Regions from separate parts of the Caballeronia sp. ATUFL_F1_KS4A genome, predicted to be linked through region 1. Evidence: predicted binding sites of a transcription regulator. Region 1 holds the regulator's gene; each other region holds the start of a gene.
What was found. The regulator FliA, encoded in region 1, starts transcription of late flagellar genes. The targets are predictions, from matches to a motif close to CTAAAGTTTNNNNNNNNNNNGCCGNTA.
Positions count from the first base shown of each region.

Region 2: motA (flagellar motor stator protein MotA) is a predicted target of FliA. The motif match lies at 3,390-3,416, and genes of this name have one in related genera.
Region 3: motA (flagellar motor stator protein MotA) is a predicted target of FliA. The motif match lies at 1,534-1,560, and genes of this name have one in related genera.

Region 1 covers NZ_JALQEB010000019.1:31,291-37,531, reverse strand. The annotation lists gene NCS03_RS13795 (thiamine pyrophosphate-binding protein) at 1-1,058, opposite strand, end outside; gene flhF (flagellar biosynthesis GTPase FlhF) at 1,355-3,127, shown strand; gene NCS03_RS13785 (MinD/ParA family ATP-binding protein) at 3,120-4,037, shown strand; gene NCS03_RS13780 (RNA polymerase sigma factor FliA) at 4,056-4,787, shown strand; gene NCS03_RS13775 (GGDEF domain-containing protein) at 4,794-5,888, opposite strand; gene NCS03_RS13770 (Rieske 2Fe-2S domain-containing protein) at 6,101-6,241, shown strand, end outside.
Region 2 covers NZ_JALQEB010000029.1:278,985-285,225, reverse strand. The annotation lists gene NCS03_RS16520 (MFS transporter) at 1-166, shown strand, start outside; gene NCS03_RS16515 (MFS transporter) at 282-1,724, shown strand; gene NCS03_RS16510 (hypothetical protein) at 1,791-1,958, shown strand; gene NCS03_RS16505 (hypothetical protein) at 2,051-2,323, opposite strand; gene NCS03_RS16500 (helix-turn-helix domain-containing protein) at 2,455-3,273, opposite strand; gene motA (flagellar motor stator protein MotA) at 3,511-4,383, shown strand; gene motB (flagellar motor protein MotB) at 4,414-5,394, shown strand; partial or broken gene NCS03_RS16485 (Nramp family divalent metal transporter) at 5,456-6,241, opposite strand, start outside.
Region 3 covers NZ_JALQEB010000001.1:255,142-261,382, forward strand. The annotation lists gene flhD (flagellar transcriptional regulator FlhD) at 1-305, shown strand, start outside; gene flhC (flagellar transcriptional regulator FlhC) at 324-878, shown strand; gene NCS03_RS01165 (YfiM family lipoprotein) at 898-1,308, opposite strand; gene motA (flagellar motor stator protein MotA) at 1,606-2,466, shown strand; gene motB (flagellar motor protein MotB) at 2,492-3,490, shown strand; gene NCS03_RS01180 (response regulator) at 3,558-3,935, shown strand; gene cheA (chemotaxis protein CheA) at 3,987-6,241, shown strand, end outside.

The DNA of each region.
Region 1 (6,241 bases):
GCGCTGCCATCCCATGCAACGCTGGCGGGCGCTTCCAGCGAAGCCAGAAGAGACGCGATCTCCGGCATGCCCGACACGATGGGCAATTCCGCGCTATACACGCGCCCGAGTTCCTCCGCGCCCTGATGCACGTGGATGAGCGTCTGCTTCGTCTTCGGGATATCGAGCAGCGTGTAGCCGCCCGTCGTCGATTCGCCCATGCGCGGGCCGAGCACGAAGAGCACGTCCGCATCGCGCACGCGCGCGGCGAGCGCCGGATTGATCCCGAGGCCGACATCGCCCGCGTAGTTCGGATGGTCGTTGGAGAGCGTGTCCTGAAAGCGGAACGCGCAGCCGACCGGCAGTTTCCACGCTTCCACGAAGCGCGCGAAGTCCTGCGTCGCCTCGGCGGTCCAGCCGCTTCCGCCCGCGATCACGAACGGCTTCTTCGCGTTCGCGAGCAGTTCGCGCAGGCGCTCCATCTGCGCCTTCGACGGCGACGCCGCCACGCGCTGATATCGCGGCGCGGGCGGCACGGCATCGACGGTTTCGGTCAGCATGTCTTCCGGCAGCGCGAGCACGACCGGACCCGGACGGCCGGACATCGCCGTGTGAAACGCGTGGCTCATGTATTCAGGCACGCGGCGCGGATCGTCGATCTGCGCGACCCACTTCGCCATCTGCCCGAACATCCGCCGATAGTCGATTTCCTGAAACGCCTCGCGATCCATGTGATCGCGAGCGCATTGGCCGATGAGCAGGATCATCGGCGTCGAGTCCTGAAACGCGGTGTGCACGCCGATCGACGCGTGCGTCGCGCCCGGCCCGCGCGTCACGATCGCGACGCCCGGCTTGCCGGTGAGCTTGCCGACCGCCTCGGCCATGTTCGCCGCGCCCGCCTCGTGGCGGCAGACGATCGTCTGAATCTGCTCGGTCTCGTCATGCAGGGAATCGAGCACGGCGAGAAAGCTCTCGCCGGGCACGCAGAACACGCGCTCGACGCCGTGATGGACGAGCGCATCGACGAGCAATCGCGCGCCGGTGGTTTGATCCTGTGAGGAAGGGACAGCGGACGTCATGCGAAGAAGTCTCCTTTGATTGTCCGGCGCGGCTTCGATGCGCGCGGAGCCTAAAGCTTACGCCGCCGCGCCCGCGCGCGGAAACGGGCGAAGCGGAATCTTTTTCCGGGCAAACGCCCGCCCTTGCGATGCACGGCGCGCTTCCATCAGCCGAAATACCCCTTTTTCTCACCCCTTATCCAGCGATGGACAAAGACTCAAGTTCGCAATAATGGCTTCACTGAAAAGCGGACACGGCAACGAGCCAAGTGGGTCCGCTTGCTAAAGATCGCAGTTTCACCTCATCGGGGGCAAGTTTGAACATTCGTAAATTCATCGGCGCGAACAGCCGCGACGCACTGCGCCAGGTTCGTGAAGCGCTCGGCCCCGATGCCATCGTGTTGTCCAATCGCACGCTCGATGACGGCTCGGTCGAGATCGTCGGCGTCGCGGACAGCGACATCGCGTCGATCTCGCCCGCCGCGAAGGAACAGGCAGCACGTTCGGCGGGCACGTCGCGCGCCGCGCTGGCCGCCGCTGCAGCCGCGATGCCGGCGAAGCAGTCGGCCGCGAATCCGTACGCGAGCGGCGATGTGTTCTCGTCCGTCTTCGGCGCGAACACCGATGCGGACGATGAATTTCACGCCGAGCCGGAAGCTCGCGCAGAAGACGACACGCCGCCGACGATGGCCGATTCCAATCCGTGGCTGATCGAGCATGCGAAGCGCATCGCGCAGCAGGCGTCGATGCCGTCGAACCGTCCGCTGACCGCGTCGGCTGCGATCGCACGCGGCATGGGCGTGCCGGTCCCGGTGACTGCGCAAGAGACGCGCGTCGAAAAGACGGCGGACTCGGCCCGCTACGCCATGCGTCAGCAAACGAAGCGCGCGGAAGCCGCCGTCGAGCCGAAGGTCCAAACGCCCGACTGGGCACGCGAAGCCGCGCAAATCGCCGCGCGCCGCGCCGCGCAGAAGATCAACGCGAGCGCGCCGCACGCCGAAGCAGCCGAGGCGAACGCCGCGCCGGCATCGAAGGAACACGCATTCGATGGCTTGCCCGCGAACGCGGCGGCCGTCGTCACCGAAGCGATCCGCACGCGCATGGAGCAGGTCGTCAACGAAACGGTGATGAACGAGCTTTCGTCGATGCGCTCGATGATGGAAGAGCACTTCTCCGGTCTCATGTGGGGCGAGCGCCAGCGCCGCAACCCGACGGGCGGCGCGCTCACGAAGCGTTTGTTCGCCGCCGGTTTCTCGGCGCAGCTCGTCCGCATGATGGTGGACAACATGCCGGAACTCGAGAGCGTCGAAGGCGCGCTCGAGTGGGTGCAGCAGGTGCTCGAATCGAACATTCCGGTGATGGACAGCGAAGACGCGCTGATGGAACGCGGCGGCGTGTTCGCACTGATGGGCCCGACTGGCGTCGGCAAGACGACCACGACGGCCAAGCTTGCCGCGCGCTGCGTGATGCGCTTCGGCGCAAGCAAGGTCGCGCTGCTCACGACCGACAGCTACCGTATCGGCGCGCACGAGCAACTGCGCATTTTCGGCAAGATTCTCGGTGTGTCGGTTCACGCGGTGAAAGACGGCGCGGACCTGCAACTCGCGCTTTCGGAACTCCGCAACAAACATATCGTGCTGATCGACACGATCGGCATGAGCCAGCGCGATCGCATGGTCTCGGATCAGATCGCGATGCTGTGCGGCGCGGGTCATCCGGTGCAGCGCATCCTGCTGCTCAACGCGACGAGCCACGGCGACACGCTCAACGAAGTCGTGCAGGCCTACAAGAGCGCGGCGGACCAGCCGCCGCTCGCGGGCTGCATCCTGACCAAGCTCGACGAAGCGACGAATCTCGGCGGCGTGCTCGATACGGTCATCCGCTACAAGCTGCCGGTGCATTACGTGTCGACCGGTCAGAAAGTGCCGGAGAACCTGTACGTCGCGACCAAGCGGTTTCTCATCAAGAGCGCGTTCTGCATCCCGCGCGACAACTCGCCCTTCGTGCCGCAAGACGAAGAAACGCCTGCGCTGCTGTCCGCGTTGTCCGCGCGCGCCACGACCGAACTGCATGAGGTGCACTTTGGATAAGTTCGTGCTCGACCAGGCGGAAGGCCTGCGACGGCTCCTTACGCGCGCCGGTTCGCGCGTGGTGGCGATCGCGGGCGGACCGGCGGGCATCGGATGCACGTCGGCGGTGGTGAATCTCGGCGCGGCGCTTTCCATCCACGGCAAGGACGTGCTCGTGATCGACGAGCACCGCAACGCGGGATCGGTGAGCCGTCTCGTGGGCACCGAAGACGCGGGCGCGCTCGCCTCGGTGATGTCGGGCCGGCGCATGCTCGGCGATGCCGTCGAGCGCACGCCGTTCGGCTTCTCGCTGATGGCCGCGCCGCGCGACGAACGCATCGTTCACGATGCCGCGCAATGCCGCGCGCTGCTCGACGGTCCGGCGGACATCGTGCTGATCGATGCGCAACTCGATCGCCACGGCGCGCTGTCGACGCTCGCGGCGCAGGCGCATGACTTTCTTATTGTGACGCGGGTAGCCGCGTCGGCGATCACCGAGGCGTATGCGTGCATGAAACGACTGCACTACGCCCATGCGATCGGCCAGTTCCGCGTGCTCGTCAATCACGTGCAGAACCCGGCCGACGCGGCGGTCGCGTTCGACAACCTGTCGGGCGTCGCGAGCCGGTATCTGGCCGTGTCGCTCGTGCAGGCGGGATATGTGTCCGAGGATGCGCGCGTCGCTCGGGCGATGGAACTCTCACGCTGCGCAGTCGAAGCGTTCCCGGCCACGGCCGCGGCGCGCGACTACCGCGCAATCGCGGCGGAGCTCCTGCACTGGCCGATGCGCCCCGCGCCTTATATGCGCGATGCGGGCGGCCAGGCCGACGCGCGAAATCCGGTTAGCGACTCTGTACAGGGCGCGCGGGAGGCGTCGCATCGTGCGGCTGCGCTTCACGACTTTGCATTGAGCAGCACGGCGTCGATGTGATCAAGATAGGTGACCAAGATGTATAACGCCCAAGGCAAACTCTCACAGTCGGAAGTGCTGACGAAATACGCACCGCTCGTTCGACGGCTGGGGCTTCAACTCGTCGCCAAGATGCCGGCGAGCGTCGATCTCGACGATCTCATTCAGGCCGGCATGATCGGCCTGCTGGACGCGGCGAGCCGCTACAAGGAAGATCAGGGCGCGCAGTTCGAAACATATGCGAGCCAGCGCATCCGCGGCGCGATGCTGGATGAGCTCCGCGCGAACGACTGGCTGCCGCGCAGCATGCGCAAGACGTCGCGCGAAGTGGAATCGGCGGTGCACAAGGTCGAGCAGAACCTCGGCCGCGCGGCGAGCGAGCAGGAAATCGCCGAGCACATGAAGATGCCGCTCGACGAATATCAGTCGATGCTTCAGGACTTGCACGGCAGCCAGTTGATCTATTACGAAGACTTCGATCGCTCCGCCGACGACGAGCCGTTCCTCGACCGCTATTGCGTCGATCCTTCGGATCCGCTGTCCGCGCTGCTCGACGACAGCCTTCGCGGCGCGCTGATCGAAGCCATCGACAAGCTGCCCGAGCGCGAGAAGCTCCTGATGAGCCTCTATTACGAACGCGGCCTGAACCTGCGCGAAATCGGCGCGGTGATGGAAGTGAGCGAGTCGCGCGTGTGTCAGTTGCACAGCCAGGCGGTCGCGCGTCTGCGCACGAAGCTGCGCGAGCAGGCGTGGACGAGCGTCGAGGCCTGACGTTCCCTAGCTGATCTCGAAGTCCCGCGTCTCGGCGAAGACCGTTTTCCCTTCACCGAGACTTTTCGCGCGGTACATCGCGCGGTCGGCGGCGCGCAGCACGGCGGTCATGCCGGTTTGATGCGCGGACGCCGCGCTCGAAAGCAGGCATGCGCCGATGCTCGCCGATACCGACACCGGCCGCTCCTGCACCGACGTAATTTCGCCGAGCGCCGAATGGATGTTGTCGGCCACCGACAACACGGCGTCGCGGTCGCGCATCTGATGCGCGAGCACGACGAACTCGTCGCCGCCCAGACGCGCGATGGTGTCCGACTTGCGCATGCGCTTCGCGAGCGAGTCCGCGAAGGCTTGCAGCAGCAGATCCCCGACGGCGTGACCGTAGGTATCGTTCACTTCCTTGAAGCCGTCGAGATCGATCAGAAGGAGCGCGGTGGCGTGATCGCCATTGGCTTCGGGCGCGTTCATCGCGCGATCGACGACTCTTTCCAGCGCGTACCGGTTCGACAGACCCGTGAGCGGATCGGTCGATGCCTGACGCGCTAGATCGCGATTCGCGTTGCCGAGCCGATCGACGAGCACGCTCAGATACACCGATGCGCCGAGTACGCTCAGCGCGAGCCCGATCGCGGCGGGAAGATTCTCGTGCCACCACGGCTGCCAGACGGCCATCGCCGTGACGATGATGAGCGCCGTCGCGCACGATACGGCGAGCGTGCGCTTGCCGTATCGGCATCCCGAACCGATCAGAAACCAGAACATCACCCAGAGAAGCGGCAGCGCCGTTGCGCCGCCCGCGGCGAGCGCGAGCCCGAGGATCGTCTGATCGGCGATGGTCGTGACGGTCAGGCGCGCAACAGAAGGCGCGCTCATGCGGCTGACGATCAGAAGCGTGATCGCCCCATAAGACACATAGAGCGCGACGAGGCGCGTGGTCAGGAAGGCATCGTGTGAAGGGCGGAGCCACGCGAAAACGCCGTAAGCCAGAAGAACCACCGCTCCCATCCAGACCCGCAGCGTGGCCTGCTCGCGTTCCGGATTCCGGTGTTCGGACCATGCGAAGGCATAAGTCCGGCGTGCCGGTTGATGCGCCTGCTCCATACTGAACCCCTGGATGGTGATTTCTTTCTTTTATCTTGCTGCCAAGTACTGCGGCCCCGTCGCATGGCATCGGCTGAATGGAGTGGTATCGAGTTGCACCGAGCGAGCGATCCGCTATTTTGCAACGTTTTGCGAAGACGCTGTGTTTCGTGTAAGAACAGCTTAAGAACGTCCATTTCTCATTCACGGCGATGCGCGACGAATCCATTTCTTTGGCTGCCGAATGGCTGCCCGTTTGCAATAGCGAAGACGTACCGGAAGGCGGCGCGCGCGGATTCATCGTGGCCGATGAGCGGATCGTCGTGTGGCGGGACAGCATCGGCGCGGCGCATGCGTGGCGCGATTACTGTCCG
Region 2 (6,241 bases), on a different contig from region 1:
CGGCATCTCGTTTTCGTACAACGTCGCGTATGCGGTGTTCGGCGGACTCACGCCGATCGTCGTCTCGCTGATGATGAAATCGAGCCCGATGGCGCCCGCGATCTACGTCGGCGCACTGTGCGCGGTCGGCGCGCTGACGACGTTGTTCATCAAGCAGGCGCGCTGATCCGGCGTTAGCGTTCCACACGCGAAGTGGCGCACCGTTCACGCGGTGCGCCATTTTTCATTGCGCTTTCACGTTTCGGCCCACGCCGAAACATCGGCCGCGCCGCGCGCCTACGATGGCCGGCATGAACTCGAATCTTTCTTCATCCGAAACGCGTCTGTCCGCACGGCAGACGCTCACCGTGACGGCGACCAGCGTCGGCTTCGTCGTCTCGCAACTCGATGTCTCGATCGTGAATGTCGCGCTCGCGCGCATCGGCCACGATCTGGGTGCGAGCGTCGCGAGCCTGCAATGGACCATCGACAGCTACGCGCTCGCCTTCGCCGCGCTCATGCTCTCGGCCGGTTCGCTCGGCGACCGCTTCGGCGCGCGGCGCATGTTCGTCGGCGGACTCGCGCTTTTCGCGCTGGCGTCGCTCGCGTGCGCCTTTTCCGGCGACGCGACGCAACTCATCGCCGCGCGCGCCTTGCAGGGCGTCGGCGCGGCGGCGATGCTGCCGAACTCGCTCGCGCTGCTGAATGCGGCGTGCGGCCACGACCGGCGTCTGCGCGCGCGAGCGGTCGGCTTGTGGACGGCGGCGGGCGCGGTGTCGATCGCGGCGGGGCCGATCGTCGGCGGCGTGCTGATCGCGGCGTTCGGCTGGCGCAGCATTTTCTGGGTCAATCTGCCGATCTGCGCGGCGGGCATCGTCGCGACGCTCGCGTGGATAGAAAACGCGCGACCCAAAGATGCCGGTCGTGCGCGCGGCATCGACCTGCCCGGCCAGGCGCTGGGGATCGTCGCGCTCGCCTCGTTCGTCGGCGCGGTGATCGAATTGCGCCCGCTCGGACCGATGCATCCGCTCGTCATCGGCGCTTTGCTGCTCGCGCTGGCGGCGGGCGGCGCGTTCATCGCGATCGAGCGCGAAAGCCGCACGCCGATGCTGCCGCTGTCGCTCTTCGCCGAGCGCACGTTCAGCGCGGCCGTGGCCTTCGGTATCGGCGTGAATCTCACCTACTATGGAATGGTCTTCGTGCTGAGCCTGTATTTGCAGCGCGTGCTCGGTCACACGCCCTTGCAGACCGGCCTCGCGTTCCTGCCGCTGACGGGCGGATTCCTGATCTCGAACCTGGCGAGCGGCCCTGTCGTCGCGCGCTTCGGCTCGCGCGGCCCGATGATCTTCGGCGCGCTGCTCGACGCCGCCGGTTTCGCCGCGCTCGCCTTCGTCGATGCGACGACGCCCACGGCCGCGCTGCTCGTGCCGTTCCTGCTGATTCCATCGGGGATGGGACTCGCGGTCCCGGCGATGACGACCGCGCTGCTCGGCACCGTCGGCCAGCCGCGTGCGGGCACGGCGTCGGCGGTGCTCAACACGGCGCGGCAGGCGGCGGGCGCGATCGGCGTCGCGGCGTTCGGCGCGCTCGCGGCTCATGGCGACGGCGCGGCGAGCGCGCACCAGATCGTCGATGCGGTGCGCTGGTCGGCGGCGATCTCCGTCGCGCTTCTGTTGTGCGCCGCGTCGATCGCGCGTCATGTGAACAATCCGGCGAGCGCGAACGCCGAAGAACGTGTTACTTAGAGACGGACGTCGGGAACGGCCGTTGCAACGCCCAGGTAAAGCCGCGAATCTTTTGAGGACAACACCATGTCGACAATGCCCCGCTCCCCCGAGGAGCCGCTCGAACCGGACCCGGACAAGCTGCTCGATCCCGACGCCGCGCCGAACCCCGAAGATCCGGACATGCCTGACGGCCCGGATTCCGCGACGCCGATGGTGCCCGCCGATCCGAAAAACGGCGAACCGCGCATGTAGAACGCCGGGCGGCCATCGCGCGCATAAAGCAATGCCCGCGCGGCCTTGAAAGCGGCGCGGGCATTCTTACTGATGCTCGTGGACGAAGAGCGTTACAGGCTAGTGGTCTGCACCGCGCCGGTTTCCAGCGCACGCTCGATGAGCGCTTCCTGCTGCGCCTTGCGAACGGCATCGGCGACGAGCGTATCGGGCGCTCCCACTTCGGCCTTGATCGCGCCGATGATGCCGTCCGCTTCGACGATCACGAGCGATTCCGCCGAATCCGCACGGCTGATGATGACGCGCAGCGGCCCGCCGCCCTCCGCGATGCTGGCGCAAAACTGCATCGTTTGCCCGCCGATCACTTGTTCGAATGTTTGAATCATCGCTGCCTTCCGCGTTGGTTGGACAAAAGCTGACACAGGCTGCGCGCCATGCGGCGCGCAGCCTGCTTTCTCATTGATCCGCGCATGTCGACTAGGTTCAATTCTGTAAGCATGCGCGGCGCGACGCAAGCTCAACGTCTTGCGTCGGCGAGTTCGCGAAGGATGGCGGCGGTCGAATTGTCGGCGGGAAAGAAGGCTTCGATCGCAAGCTCCGACAACGTGATGTCGACGGGCGTGCCGAAAACCGTCGTCGTGCTCAAGAACGACAGCACGCCGTGCTGCGTGCGCAAACGCAAGGGCACGACGACGGGATCGGTCTCGCCGCGCGGCTCGTGGGTCGCGTGACGCGGCGCGGGATACGCCTCCAGTTCGGCCAAGAGCGCGACGAGCGTCGCATCGCCGGACACGTCGATTTGCCGGCGCAGGCGCGCGAGCAGATGCGCGCGCCACTCGTGCCAGTTGTCGATGGCATCGGCGAGACCTTGCGGATGCATCGACAGCCGCAGCACGTTGACGGGCGGCACGAGCAATTGCGCATCCGCCGATGCGACGAGCGGCGCGAAAGCCGCGTTGGCCGCGATCATCGTCCAGTGACGATCGACCGCGAGCGCGGGATACGGCTCATGCCCTTTGAGCACGAGATCGACAGCACGCCTGGCAGCGGAAAGTTGCGGATCGGCCAGCGCGCGCTCGCGATAAACCGGCGCATAACCGGCCGCGACGAGCAGCGTGTTGCGCTCGCGCAGCGGCACGTCCAGTTGCTCGGCGAGGCGCATCAGCATGTCCCGGCTCGGCAGCGAGCGGCCCGATTCGACGAAGCTCAGGTGACGCGTGGACACGTCCGCAACGCCTGCGAGATCGAGCTGGCTCATGCGCCTGCGCTGACGCCATTCGCGCAATAGCGCGCCGACGTCCGATCGAACGGCCGGATGTACGAGGGTCGAGTTCATGCAACCGATGTTAGACGAAACATGATCACGCGATCCATTACCTGCGAAGTAAGCGGCGCCACGAACGTAACATTTACGCCGCAAACATTGCGAAGAAAAACTTGCGCGCGACACCCTAAATCTCCGGCACTTTCGCGCCGATAAGTCCAACAACAAGCGAACAATGCGTCGCGAGCCGTGCGCGTCTCAATCCCGAGCACGCACGGCCCGCGGCGCCCGGACTTTTGCGGAGAAATCATGTTTGTCATCATCGGATGGTTGTTGGTCATCGGCTCGGTGATCGGAAGCTTCGTCGGCGTCGGCGGCCACCTCGCGGCCCTCGTGCAACCGTTCGAGCTGCTGTGCATTTTCGGCGCGGCGATCGGCGCGTTCGTCGTGTCGAATCCGACCGCGACGCTCAAGAAAACGTTGCAATCGATTCCGAAGGCGTTCAAGGGCGGCGGCTACACGAAAGAGAAATATCTCGCGCTGATCGCATTGCTCTACGAACTGCTTCAGAAGGCGCGCAAGGAAGGCATGATGGCGCTCGAAGCCGATGTCGATGCGCCCGAGTCCAGCCCGGTCTTTCAGAAGTACGAGCACGTCATGGCCGATCATCATCTGCTCGACTTCATCGTCGACTATCTGCGCATGATGTCGGCGGGCAATGTCAACGCGCTCGAAATGCAGGATCTGATGGACGAAGAGCTCGACACGCACCACACCGAAAGCTCGATCGCCGCGAACGCCATTCAGAAAATGGCCGATGGCCTGCCTGCGTTCGGTATCGTCGCCGCGGTGATGGGCGTCGTGCACACGATGGGCTCGGTCGGCGCCGCGCCCGCCGTGCTCGGCGAGATGATCGCGGGTGCGCTCGTCGGCACGTTCCTCGGCATTCTGCTGGCGTACGGCTTCATCGGCCCGCTCGCGGACCTGCTCAACGCGAAGGGCGCGGCCGAAGCGAAGCCGTTCCAGTGCGTGAAGTCCGTGCTGCTCGCATCGATGAACGGTTATGCGCCGACGATCGCGGTCGAGTTCGGCCGCAAGGTGCTCTTCACCGCCGATCGTCCGAGCTTCAAGGAACTCGACGACGCGGTTCGTGCCACCAAGATGCCGAAGGCGGCTTCGTGATGACATCGGGTACGCAAAGGACCAACGCACATGGCTGAGAAACCGTCACGCGATCCGCTGCAGTCCGTGCTTGCGCCGACTGTCGTCGTCAAGCGCAAGAAGAAGGCGCACGGACACGGCCATCATGGCGGCGCATGGAAGATCGCCTACGCCGACTTCGTCACCGCGATGATGGCGTTCTTTCTGTTGATGTGGCTGCTCGGATCGACATCGAAGTACGACAAGGAAGGCATCGAGCAATACTTCAATACGCCGCTTTCCGCATTGTTCGGCAACGATGGCGGCGCGTCGGCGCATACGAGCGTCATCGCGGGCGGCGGCAGGGATCTGTCGAGCACGCGTCCGGGTGAAGGCAACAAGACCCAGACGCAACCGGTGCCGCAATCGATCGCGCGCGCTGCCGTTGCAATGGACGACTTGCGCAAGCTGCAGCAACTCAAGCAGAAGCTGATGGCGCTCATCGAGCAGACGCCTGCGCTGCGCGCGTACAAGGATCAGATTCGCATCGCGATCACGAGTGAAGGCTTGCGTATCGAGATCGTCGATTCGCTCAAGCGGCCGATGTTCGCATCGGGCAGTTCGAGACTCGAAAGCTATGTGACGACGATTCTGACGAACATCGGCGCATCGCTGAACGATGTCGATAACCGCGTGTCGATCGCGGGGCATACGGATGCGGTGCCCTATTCCGGCGGTCAGGCGGGCTATTCGAACTGGGAGCTTTCGAGCGAACGGGCGAATGCCGCGCGGCGCGCGCTCGTCGCGGGCGGCATGAAGGAAAGCAAGGTGCTGCAAGTGCGCGGACTGTCCGACGTGCTGCCGCTCAACAAGGATGTCGTCGACGAGCCGACGAATCGGCGGATCAGTATTCTCGTGCTGAACAAGGCCGCGGAACAGGCGTTCTTCCGCGATGGCGGCAGAACCACGGTCGATGAAACGCGGCCTGTCGAAGCGGCGCTTCCCGCGCCGGTCTCGGTCAAGTCGGATGCGCCGGCGGCGGTGGTAAAGTAGACAACGCTCGCGGCTTGACGAAGCGCCATGCACATCGAATCGTGCATGGCGCTTTTTCATTTCAGCCGAGCCACTCCGCGACCGTCTGCACCACGAGCCAGACGTTCGCCGCGCTGATGACCACGAACAGCGCCCACGCGACGAGCTTCATGAACGGTTTGTTCGAGAACGCTCCCATGAGGCCGCGATCGCTCGTCATCCGGATCAGCGGATAAAGCGCGAACGGCAGTTGCAGGCTCAGCACGACCTGACTCGCGACGAGCAGCTTGCCGACCGCGCCGTTGCCCATCACGTACACGCCGATCAACGCTGGCACGAGCGCAAGCGCCCGCGTGATGAATCGGCGCTGATAGCACGGGATTTTCAGTTGCAGGAACCCTTCCATGATGACCTGCCCTGCAATGGTCCCGGTGAACGTCGAACTCTGGCCCGATGCAAAGAGCGTCACCGCGAAGAGAATCGCCGCAAGCCCGGTTCCCACGATAGGCGCAAGCAGCTTGTACGCATCTTCGATCTCGGTCACTTGCGTGTGTCCCGTCGCGTGAAATGCCGATGCCGCGAGAATCAGGATCGCCGCATTGATCAGCAGCGCGAGAACGAGCGACACGATCGTATCGAGCCGCGAAAGATTGATCGCCGATGCAAGGCTCTTCGCATCGCGATTCACCACGCGGGTCTGCACGATCGAGGAATGCAGATACAGGTTATGCGGCATCACGGTCGCGCCGAGAATGCCTATCGCGAGATAAAGCGGCTCGCGATCGCTCAACGCGTGAATCGATGGTACGAGCCCGGCAGCAACCGAAGGCCAATGCGGTTTGACGAGCACGAGCTCGACGATATAACC
Region 3 (6,241 bases), on a different contig from region 1:
GTACGCTCGCGGAAATCCGCGAGGTGAACCTGTCGTACTTGCTCCTCGCTCAGCGGCTTCTTCAGGAAGACCGCATCTCGGCGATGTATCGCCTGGGCCTTTCGGAGCAGGTTGCGCAAGTTCTGGCTTCGCTGACGCTCGCGCAGGCAGTGAAAGTGGCGTCGTCGAGCCATTTGCTGTGCCGCTTTCGTTTCGATGACCACGCGATCCTTTCGTCGCTCGCCGACAAGGACCGCAGCGCGGCGCTCGCGCACGCCCACGCGGCGATTGTGCTGGCGGACAGTCCCGTCGAGCAGATCGGCTGACGCCGCGCGCGAAGCCCGATGGCGACGAAAAGCGTGGTCGCGGAGGTCCGCGAAATCACTTTGGCGATCGAGCTGATCGAGCTCGGCGCGCGCCTGCAACTGCTCGAAGCGGAAACGAGCCTGTCGCGCGACCGTCTCATCAAGCTCTATAAGGAACTGAAAGGCGTGTCGCCGCCCAAGGGCATGCTGCCGTTCTCGACGGACTGGTTCATGACGTGGCAGCCGAACATCCATTCGTCGCTGTTTCACGGCATTTATCGCTTCATGGCGGCCAACGACAAGAGCCAGCCGACGATTCACGCGATCGTGAAAAGCTACCGCCTCTATCTCGAACACGCGGCGCTGTACGGCGACGAACCCGTGCTGTCGCTCACGCGCGCGTGGACGCTCGTGCGCTACTTCGAATCCGGCATGCTCCAGACCAACGTCTGCACGCGCTGCCGCGGACGTTTCGTCGCACATGCGTACGAACTGCGCGCCGGTTACGTGTGCGGCCTCTGCCAGCCGCCATCGCGCGCGGGCAAGACGCGCAAGGCGGGCGCGGACCGCGAAGCGGGGCGGATCGCCGCCTGATCCGCGCGCCCGCGTCCGTCTAAAAGCGATCGTGGTACGAAAGCCCGACGGTCATCCCGTGCGGCGTGCGCTGATACATGATCGCCCAATGCGTCACCGATGCGCCGATCCACGCACCGAGCGCGTCGGCGGCCAGATCCTTGTAGGAGAAGCCGTCCGTGCGGCAGGTTCCGTCGACGATTTCCTTCACCAAGCCCGGCGCAGTGCCGATCAACGTGCCGTAGACGACCGGATGGTCCGAGCCGCGCGTCAAATAGGCGCCGAGCGCGCCGAACGGCGCGGACGCGGCCACGTGGGCAAGTTTGTCGGAGCCGGTCCAGCTATCCGATGTCTGCATACGCCAGCCGCCGCGCGAACCGCTGCAGTCGAAACCCGCATGCGCGAATGAACTCGCGGTCACTGTCAGCGCGAGCGCGCTGGCCTGTTTCATTGCTCTTGTCATCGTTCTCTCCGATTTCACGACTTCGCGTCTCCAACAAAACTGAACGCGCGTTCGTATTATCGGCAGGAAATGTGATGTTTCGTGTCGAACGGGAAAATTTTGTTTCGCCGTTAGGAAAAGTTCGAGATTTCAGCGATTGAGACGCAGATTTTGCGAAACAGCGAGAAGGCCGCGCGGCAAACCGCACGGAACGTACGGCGGTTTGACCGTGCCCCAAAGTTTTCCGGTCGAGTGCCGTAAACCACTTAACGGCGGTCTTACCGCATCAAACGTGAGGACTCGACTGTGCTGATTTTCATTGGATCGCTCGTGACATTGCTGTCCGTCTTCGGCGGCTATGCCATCGAAGGCGGCCACCTTGGCGCGCTCATGCAGCCGGTCGAAATTCTGATGATCGCGGGCGCGGGCGTCGGCGCGTTCATCCTCGGCAACAACGTCAAGACCATCAAGGCGACGATTCAGGTGCTGCCGACGCTCTTCAAGGGCGCGAAGTACGACAAGAGCATGTACATGGAGCTGATGGGCCTGCTCTACGTGCTGCTCGCGAAAGCGCGCAAGGAAGGCACGCTCGCGCTCGAAGCGGATATCGAAGATCCGGCGAAGAGCCCGGTGTTCAGCCAGTACCCGAAGATTCTCGCGGACCATCACATCGTCGAATTCCTCACGGATTACCTGCGCCTCATGGTGAGCGGCAACATGAACGCGTTCGAGATCGAAAGCCTCATGGACGAGGAAATCGAGACGCATCACGTCGAAGGCGAAGCGCCGGCGCACGCGCTCACCAAGGTCGGCGACGCGATGCCCGCGTTCGGCATCGTCGCGGCGGTGATGGGCGTCGTGCACACGATGGCCTCCGCCGATCAGCCGCCCGCGATTCTCGGCGAGATGATCGCGCAGGCACTCGTCGGCACCTTCCTCGGCATTCTGCTTTCGTACGGCTTCATCGGACCGCTCGCGAACGTCGCGGAACAGCGCGTCGCGGAGCAGACCAAGATGTTCCAGTGCATCAAGGTGACGATCCTCGCGAGCCTGAATGGCTACGCCCCCGCGATCGCGGTGGAATTCGGCCGCAAGGTGCTGTTCTCGACGGAGCGCCCGTCGTTCTCCGAGCTGGAAGAACACGTGCGCAAGGTCAAGTCGAAGTGACTTCCGCCATAGTCGAGACACAGCGATGAGCAACGATACCGATCGCCCGATATTCATCAAGCGCGTCGTCGCGGGCAAGAAAGGCCATCACGGCGGCGCGTGGAAACTCGCCTACGCGGACTTCATGACCGCGATGATGGCGTTCTTCCTGCTGATGTGGCTGCTTTCGTCGACGTCGCCGGTGCAGCGGCGCGGCATCGCCGAATATTTTCAGATGCCGCTCAAGGCCGCGATGGTCGGCGGCAAGACCGTCGGCATGGACAACAGCATCATCATGGGCGGCGGCCGCGACATTTCCAGCACCGACGCAGGCGCCGCGCGCAAGACCGATGGCGCCACGCAGCTCGCGCAGCGCGCCTCGTCCGACACCGACGAAGAACTGCTCAAGTCCGCGCAGGGCGAGCTCGAACGGCGCGAGCAGGTGCGCCTGCACGATCTTCAGGTGAAGCTCATGGCCGCGATCGAGGCCAATCCGACGCTGCGCCAGTTCAAGCAGCAGATCCGCATCGAATCGACGCAACAGGGCTTGCGCATCGAAATCGTCGATACCCAGAAGCGCCCGATGTTCGCGCTCTCCAGCGACGCCGTGCAGCCGTACATGCGCGACATCCTGCGCGAGATCGGCCGCTCGCTCAACGACGTGCCGAATCACATCGTCGTGCAGGGACACACAGACGCCGTGAAGTACGCGGGCGGCGACAAGGGCTACAGCAACTGGGAGCTGTCCGCGGACCGCGCGAACGCGTCGCGGCGCGAGCTGGTCGCGGGCGGCATGGACGAAGGAAAGGTGATGCGCGTGCTCGGACTCGCATCGACGCAAAACCTGAACAAGAAAGATCCGCTCGATCCGGAGAACCGGCGCATCAGCGTGATCGTGCTCAATCGCAAGACGGAGCTGTCGATGCTGCGCGACGACGGCTCACGCGGCGCGACGCTCGACAACGGCACGGACGCGAACGGCAATCCGTCGTCGGCGCTCGGCCAGCTCATTCCCGGCGTCGCGGTGAGACCCGTGGCGAAGTGAGCAAAAACCTCGAAAAAGACGCTCAAGTGTCGACACGTTTCGACCGTCATCCCGGCAAGAGACAAACATGATCAAACACATTCTGGCAATCGACGATTCAGCCGCCATGCGGCAAATCCTCTCGGCGACGCTGGCGGCGGCGGGTTACCAAGTGACCGTTGCGTCGGACGGCGACGAGGGGCTGGAGTGGGCGCTCGCGGAGCGCTTCGATCTGGTTCTGACCGATCAGCACATGCCGGGCAGAAGCGGGCTCGATCTGATCGTGGCGCTGCGCGGAAATCCCGCATACAAGGCGACGCCGATTCTCGTGCTGACGACCGAAGGCGGCGAGCCGTTCAAGGACGCGGCGCGCTCGGCGGGCGCGACAGGCTGGATCGAGAAGCCGCTCGATCCGGACCTGCTGACGGAACTGGTCGCCGCGCTCTCCGAAGAAACGCAGCACTAAAGCGAACGCACAAGACAACTCGCGCACGCACGCGCCGATGGTGACTCAAGCATGACACTCGACATTACCCAGTTCTACCAGACCTTCTTCGACGAAGCAGACGAACTGCTCGCGCAGATGGAGCAACTGCTGCTCGTTCTGGACATCGCGAATCCCGATCCGGAAGACCTCGCGGCGATCTTCCGCGCGGCGCACTCGATCAAGGGCGGCGCGGCGACGTTCGGTTTCACCGCGCTCACCGAAACGACGCACATCCTCGAATCGCTGCTGGACCGCGCGCGCAACAACGAACTCGTCCTGCGCCGCGACATGATCGACACGTTCCTCGCGACGAAGGACGTGCTGTCGGATCAGCTCGCCGCGTATCGCGCGAGCGCGGAGCCGGATGCGGCCGCGGCCGCCGCGATCTGCGCGAAGCTCGAGCGTCTGAAGAACGAACAGGCCGAAGGCGCACCGTCCGGCCGGATCGAGCCGCCCGCGCTGCCGGGCGCCGACGCGAACGTCGCGTCCGCCGCGAGCGCGAACGCCGCGCCGGCCTACGACGGCCCGAATGCGCCGCCCGCTCACGTGCTTTCACAGGCGATGGACGCGATCGAGGACGACGGCAACTGGGACGGCGCGTTCGAGCTCGCCGATGGAACGAATGCAGGAACCGCTGCCGCGACGCCGGGACACACCGGCGCGCCGCACGCGGAAGTTGGACCCCACCTGAAAATTACGCTACGGGGGGTGGGCGAGAAGGACCTGGCGACTCTGATCGAGGAGCTGGGGAACCTGGGAAGCATCGTCGGAGAAAAGAAAGCGGACGCCGAGTACGTGGTATGGCTCGACTCGGACGTCCCCGCCGACGATATCGTCGCTGTGTGCTGCTTCGTGATCGATGAAAAGCAGATCACGATCGGCCGCGGCGATGCAGCGGCGCAATCCGCAGAAGCCCAGCCGGCGCGCCTGGAAGCGACGGCCACGCAGATTGCGCAACCCACGATACACGAAGAGCCGAAGCAATCGCAGGCGCACGCGGCGCCCGCATCCGCCGCTGGCAAGGAAGCAGTGAAGGAAGAAGCGGCGACGGCGGCGGGCTCGAAAGACCCGTCCGCCGCTCAGCCGGCAAAGTCCGCAGCAAGCGACGCCGACAAGAAAGCGCGCCCCCAGGCTGCGGCATCGGCGGAAGGCAGCTCGATTCGCGTCGGCGTGGAGAAGGTCGATCAGCTCATCAACCTGGTGGGCGAACTCGTCATCACGCAGGCGATGCTCGCGGAAACCACGAGCACGTTCGATCCCGCGTTGCACGACCGCCTGTTCAACGGCATGGCGCAGCTCGAGCGCAACGCGCGCGATCTGCAAGAGGCCGTCATGTCCATCCGCATGATGCCGATGGATTACGTTTTCAGCCGCTTCCCGCGCCTCGTGCGCGACATCGCCGGCAAGCTCGGCAAGGAAGTGGAACTCGTCACGTTCGGTCAGGCGACCGAACTCGACAAGAGCCTGATCGAGCGCATCATCGATCCGCTCACGCACCTCGTGCGCAACTCGCTCGATCACGGCATCGAGACCGTGGAAGCGCGCCGCGCGGCGGGCAAGTCGACGACCGGCCAGCTCGTGCTCTCGGCGGCGCATCACGGCGGCAACATCGTGATCGAAGTGAGCGACGACGGCGCGGGCCTGCGCCGCGACAAGATTCTCGCGAAGGCGCAGAAGCAGGGCATGCAGGTTTCCGAATCGATGAGCGACGAAGAAGTCTGGCAACTCATCTTCATGCCGGGCTTCTCGACCGCCGAACAAGTGACGGACATTTCCGGCCGCGGCGTCGGCATGGACGTGGTGAAGCGCAACATCCAGTCGATGGGCGGCCACGTCGAAATCATGTCGCGCCAGGGCGCGGGCACGACGACGAAGATCGTGCTGCCGCTCACGCTCGCGATTCTCGACGGCATGTCGGTGAAGGTCGGCAACGAGATCTTCATTCTGCCGCTCAACTTCGTGATGGAGTCGCTGCAACCGGTCGCCGAGGACATCTACACGGTCGCGAACGGCGAGCGCGTCGTGCGCGTGCGCGGCGAATATCTGCCGCTCGTCGCGCTGCATCGCGTGTTCGATGTCGAAGGCGCGCGCACGGAGCCGACGCAGGGCATCGTCACGATCATGCAGACGGAAGGACGCCGCTTCGCGATGCTGATCGACGAGCTCGTCGGCCAGCAGCAAGTCGTCGTCAAGAACCTCGAAACGAATTACCGCAAGGTGCACGGCATTTCCGCCGCGACCATCCTGGGCGACGGAAGCGTCGCGCTGATCGTCGACGTGGCCGC